One region of the Streptomyces sp. NPDC101237 genome, then DNA from elsewhere that is predicted to be linked to it. Evidence: riboswitches for the same ligand, from Rfam matches in the RefSeq annotation. Region 1 holds a riboswitch; the other holds the start of a gene.

What was found. Region 1 has a riboswitch for cobalamin ahead of metE (5-methyltetrahydropteroyltriglutamate--homocysteine S-methyltransferase). Riboswitches for the same ligand answer to the same signal wherever they lie in the genome.
Region 2: another riboswitch for cobalamin. It lies ahead of ACIRQ9_RS33830 (cobalamin biosynthesis protein); the one in region 1 lies ahead of metE (5-methyltetrahydropteroyltriglutamate--homocysteine S-methyltransferase).

What each region holds. Positions count from the first base shown of each region.
Region 1 is NZ_JBIWNY010000018.1:182,506-185,330, reverse strand. It holds gene metE (5-methyltetrahydropteroyltriglutamate--homocysteine S-methyltransferase) at 1-1,741, opposite strand, end outside; cobalamin riboswitch at 1,909-2,134, opposite strand; gene ACIRQ9_RS26645 (CoA transferase) at 2,432-2,825, opposite strand, start outside.
Region 2 is NZ_JBIWNY010000030.1:41,373-44,197, reverse strand. It holds gene ACIRQ9_RS33840 (anion permease) at 1-904, shown strand, start outside; gene ACIRQ9_RS33835 (hypothetical protein) at 924-1,151, shown strand; cobalamin riboswitch at 1,296-1,440, shown strand; gene ACIRQ9_RS33830 (cobalamin biosynthesis protein) at 1,539-2,489, shown strand; gene ACIRQ9_RS33825 (cobyric acid synthase) at 2,486-2,825, shown strand, end outside.

The DNA.
Region 1 (2,825 bases):
CGCGGACGAAGGACCAGGCGAGCATGGTGACCGGGCCGGTGAGCATGCCCTTGACCGGGCGGTCGGTGAGGGACTGCGCGTAGGTCGTCCAGCGCACGGTCATGGGCTCGGGGCGTGAGATGTCGCCGGCCAGAATTGGCGGCCGCACGTAGCGGGTGCCGTACGACTGGACCCAGCCGTGCTGGGTGGCCAGGTATCCGGTGAGCTGCTCGGCGAAGTACTGGACCATGTCGTTGCGTTCGGCCTCGCCGTGCACCAGGACGTCGATGCCGGTCTTCTCCTGGAAGGAGATGACCTCCTGGATCTCGGCCTTGACGCGCTCCTCGTAGCCCGCGGTGTCGATGCGTCCGGTGCGCAGGCCGGCGCGCGCGACCCGGAGTTCGGCGGTCTGCGGGAAGGAGCCGATGGTGGTCGTCGGCAGCAGCGGCAGTCCCAGGTGGGCGCGCTGGGCGGCGGCCCGTTCGGCGTACGGCTGGGAACGGCGGGCGTCCGCCTCCGTGGCCGCGGCGGCGCGGGCGCGGACGGCCGGGTCGTTGGTGAGGGGCGATCCGGCGCGGGAGGCGAGGTCGGCACGGTTGGCGGACAGTTCGCCGGTGACGGCGTCCGTGCCCTCGGCGAGTCCCTTGGCGAGGGTCACGATCTCGCCGGTCTTCTGCTTCGCGAAGGCGAGCCAGCGCAGGATCCGCGGGTCGATGTCCCGTTCGGCGGCCGCGTCGAGCGGCACGTGGAGCAGGGAGCAGGACGCGGCCACGTCGACCCGGTCGGCGAGGCCCAGCAGGGTGCCGAGCGTGGACAGCGACTTCTGCAGGTCGTTGATCCAGATGTTGCGGCCGTCGACGACGCCTGCGACCAGCCGCTTGCCGGGCAGTCCGCCGACGGCGGCCAGCGCCTCCAGGTTGCCCGCGGCGGCCTGGGTGAAGTCCAGCGCGAGCCCTTCGACCGGTGCCTCGGCCAGGACGGGGAGGGCGTCGCCGAGGCGGTCGAAGTAGGAGGCGACCAGCAGCTTCGGCCGGTCGGTCAGCGCGCCGAGGTCGCGGTAGGCGCGCTCGGCCGAGTGCAGTTCGGCCGGGGTGCGGTCCTGGACCAGGGCGGGCTCGTCCAGCTGCGCCCACCCGGCGCCGGCCGCCCGCAGGTCGGCGAGGACTTCGGCGTACACCGGCAGGAGCCGGTCCAGCAGGGTGAGCGGTGCGAAGCCGGCGGGGGCGCCGGGTGCGGGCTTGGCGAGGAGGAGGTAGGTGACAGGACCGACCAGGACCGGGCGGGCGGCCAGGCCGAGGGCAAGAGCCTCCGTCAGCTCGGTGACCTGCTGGGCGGTGTTCGCGGTGAAGACGGTGTCCGGGCCCAGCTCGGGCACCAGGTAGTGGTAGTTCGTGTCGAACCACTTGGTCATTTCGAGCGGTGCGACGTCCTGGGTGCCGCGGGCCATGGCGAAGTAGCCGTCGAGCGCGTCGGCGGCCACGGCCTCCCGGTGGCGTTCCGGGACGGCGCCGACCATGACGGTGGTGTCCAGGACGTGGTCGTACAGCGAGAAGTCGGCGGTGGGCACCTCGTGGACGCCGGCGTCGGCGAGCTGCGTCCAGTTGGTGGCGCGCAGTTCGGCGGCGGTGGCGCGCAGGGCGTCGGCGCTGACGCGGCCCTTCCAGTAGCCCTCGATCGCCTTCTTCAGTTCACGATGAGGGCCCTGGCGGGGGTAGCCGTACACGGTGGCCCGTGCTGCCGCGGCTGCGGACTTCGATGTCACGGAGATCTCCTTCGCGAGATGAATCCCTGAGATCCCGGGGACCGGGGGAGCGCGAAGGGTGTGACGCACCGGACGGCGGCGACCTCGCGCGCCAAGGGCGCGGTCGTCCCGTCTGGTATGCACGCCGACCCGCCCACGAGGTCACCGGGGTATCCGCGCACGGAACGGTCCGCGCGCGGGCAGTCGGCAGGTCTTCGGACTCGCGGGCACGCCCTCCGGTCTCCCGGCGGGCACCTACTGGCCGTCGCTTCCCAGGTCCGGTACGTCGGACCCAGTGCGTATGACGGCGTTCGTTCCCACTCACCGCTGCGGGGCAGTCCCGGATTCCCACCGGGTTCCCTCTTACGACGCCCTCTCCGGCTGACAGGGCGAACCAGCTGCTGGGACCAGCCTAGGGGGTATCGCCCGGCGGGGAGGTGCGGCGTCCACGATGCGGAGGGTGACTCAGGACACGAGTGGAATGCCGGGGGGCGGCAGACGCCATCCTCGCGCTTTCCGTCCCTTTTCCCGCATCTCGACAGCCCGGAGAACAGCATGGCCGAGGCGGAACGCCGGGCCGCCACGACCGGAGGCCCGGCGTACGCCATCGATGCCCAGACCGCCCTGAAGGTGACCGATGACGGGGGCGAGGTCGTCTCCGAGGGGCGCTGGAGGCTGTTCGGGGTGCAGCGGACCGCGGGCGTGTGCCGGTCAGTTGGGCTGAGGCAGCCACAGAGGGGCGCTGCTGCCGCGGGGGAGGAGGACGTCGCGGAAGTGGCCGGGGGTGCGGGACATGACGATCTGGTCGGTGACGCCCTGGTAGTGGCCGCAGGGAGTGTCGGCGGTGAAGGTGTCAGGGTCCAGGTAGGCGTGCGGGGAAACCGGGTCCGGGTCGAGCGCGGTCGCGTGCGCGTAGTCGCGGTCGAAGACGCCGAGGCTGAGGATCCAGGTGGCGATGCGGGTGAGGTTGAGGGTGACCCGGTAGCTGCCGCCCTCGGTGGCGCGGCGCATCAGCGCGGCGAGCGCACCGGTCGTCGCCAGCCAGGACAGGACGTAGTCGTTGACGACGCTGATGTACGGCAGGGCCGGTGTACTGGTCGGCCCG
Region 2 (2,825 bases), on a different contig from region 1:
CGCCACCGTCGCCTCCGCCGGCTTCGGCGCGGTCCACGGGGACGTCCTGGTCACCAAGGTACTGCTGCCCGCGGTCGCCGCCCCCGTCGTCGCGGGTCTGGCGGCGCTGCTCGCCACCCGGCTGTCCTACCGGATCGGCAAGGACGCCGACGACAACGCCACCCGCAAGGGCTTCCGGGCCGGCCAGATAGCCTCCGCCGGCCTGGTCTCCCTCGCGCACGGCACCAACGACGCGCAGAAGACGATGGGCATCATCACCCTCGCGCTGATCGCGGGCGGCTCCATCGCCCCCGGCTCGAACCCTCCCACCTGGGTCATCCTCTCCGCCGGCCTGGCGATCGCGCTCGGCACCTACATCGGCGGCTGGCGGATCATCCGCACCATGGGCAAGGGCCTGACCGACCTCCGGCCGCAGCAGGGCTTCGCCGCCCAGACCAGCGCGGCCACCGCCATCCTGGCCTCCTCCCACCTCGGCTTCTCGCTCTCCACCACGCACGTCGTCTCCGGCTCCGTGATGGGCGCGGGCCTGGGCCGCAAGGGCGGCACGGTCCGCTGGTCCACCGCCACCCGGATGATGGTCGCCTGGGTGCTCACCCTCCCCGCGGCCGCCGTCGTCGGCGCGCTCGCCGAGTCCGTGACGGACCTCGGCGACTGGGGCACCGCGGCGGTCGCCGTCTTCCTCGCCGCCTCCAGCGCCGCCATCTGGAAGCTCTCCCGCCGCCAGGTGGTGGACAGCGCGAACGTCAACGAGACCGACCCCGCGGAGCCGGCCGGCGTGGTCACCGCGGCGATGGCCGCCGTCACCCCGCCGCCCGCGGGCCCGGTCACCGAGAACCTGACGGCCACCATCCCCTCCCCCGCCGCCCCCGCCGCCCCCGCCGCCGACCCGGCCGCGACCGTCTGACACCCGAGGAAGAACCGACATGAACATCGACTGGGCAGCCATCGGCTCCGTCTTCGGCGTCAGCCTCGTGGTCACCGTGGGCATGGTGGCCCTCTTCACCCTCGGCATCAAAGGCCTCTCCGCCCGCGAACGCGCCGTCGCCCAGGGCAACTCCGCGGCGGTGGCCGTGACCGCCGCCTACCTGTGCTTCGCGGCCTGCGCGGTCGCCGTGGCCTACGGCATCCACCTGATCGTCGCCAAGCCCTGACCCGGGCGGGCCGATCGCCCGCACCACCGAAGGCTCCCTCCCGGTCCGCGGGAGGGAGCCTTCGGCGTGCCCCGAGAAGCCCGGGCCGAACCGCCGGTGTGGGCCTTCCCACACACTCCCCTCGCAGGTCAACGGCAAGTTGACGGGTCTTCCGGGGGCGTGGTGGACTTCCGGAGCCAAGTACGGCGGCATGAGAGGAAGCCGGTGCGAATCCGGCGCGGTCCCGCCACTGTCACCGGGGTAGCAGTCCCCGCGAGCCAGGAACTCTCACCGCCGTTCTCGTCGAACCAGGGCGTGGACACCCTGAGTGAGGACAATTCGCCATGCGTGGCTGCCGAACGAGGTTGAGTATCCGGCCACTTCCCGCCTCCGCGGCGGGCTGAGCCGATGGGTGCCGAGCGCGTCTTCGCGTACGGCGCCGCCGCCGGCCTTCTCGGCGACCTGTTGCTCGGCGATCCGCGCCGCGGCCATCCGGTCGCCGCGTTCGGACGCGCGGCCGGAGCCGTCGAGCGGACGCTGTGGCGGGACCATCGCGGCTGGGGCGCGCTGCACACCGCGCTGTGCGCGGGCGGTGCCGTGACGCTGGGCGCGCTGGCCCAGCGGGTCGTACGGCCGTCGACGGCGGCGTCCGTCGTGCTCACCGCGACCGCCACCTGGGCCGTCGTCGGCGGCACGTCGCTCGCCCGTGAGGCGGGTGTGATCGGGCGCGCGCTGCGGGCCGGGGACGTCGAGGCGGCCCGGGCCCGGCTGCCGCACCTGTGCGGACGCGATCCGCAGACCCTGGACGCCGACGGGATCGCCCGCGCCGTCGTGGAGTCCGTGGCCGAGAACACCAGCGACGCCGTCGTGGGCGCGCTGGTGTGGGGAGCCGTCGCCGGAGTGCCGGGGCTGCTCGGCTTCCGGGCCGTCAACACCCTGGACGCCATGGTGGGCCACCGGTCGGCCCGGTACCGGCGGTACGGGTGGGCCTCCGCGCGGCTGGACGACGTGGCGGGCTGGCCGGGAGCCAGGCTCACCGCCGTCCTGGCCGCCGTCGCCGGAACCGACCCGCGAGGGGCCCTGCGGGCCTGGCGGTCCGACGCCGCGAAGCATCCGAGCCCCAACGCCGGTCCGGTGGAGGCGTCGTTCGCGGGCGCCCTCGGGGTACGGCTCGGCGGGACGCTGTCGTACGGAGGTCGGGTCGAGCACCGGCCGGTGCTGAACGGGGAGGGACGGACCGTGGAAGTCGCCGACATCCAGCGGGCGGTGCGGTTGTCGCGCCGGGTGGGATGGCTGGCGCTCGGGGTGAGCGCGGCCGGGGCCCTGCTGCGCGGACGGCTGTCGGGAAGGGCGTCATGAACAACGGCGGTCTCCTGGTGGCCGGCACCACCTCCGACGCCGGCAAGAGCGTCGTCACGGCCGGCATCTGCCGGTGGCTGGTGCGACAGGGCGTCAAGGTCGCGCCGTTCAAGGCGCAGAACATGTCCCTCAACTCCTTCGTCACGCGCGAGGGCGCCGAGATCGGGCGGGCGCAGGCCATGCAGGCGCAGGCCTGCCGGATCGAGCCGACCGCGCTGATGAACCCCGTGCTGCTCAAGCCGGGCGGCGAGCGCAGCAGCCAGGTCGTGCTGCTCGGCAAGCCCGTCGGGGAGATGAGCGCGCGCGGCTACCACGGCGGCCGCCAGCAGCAGTTGC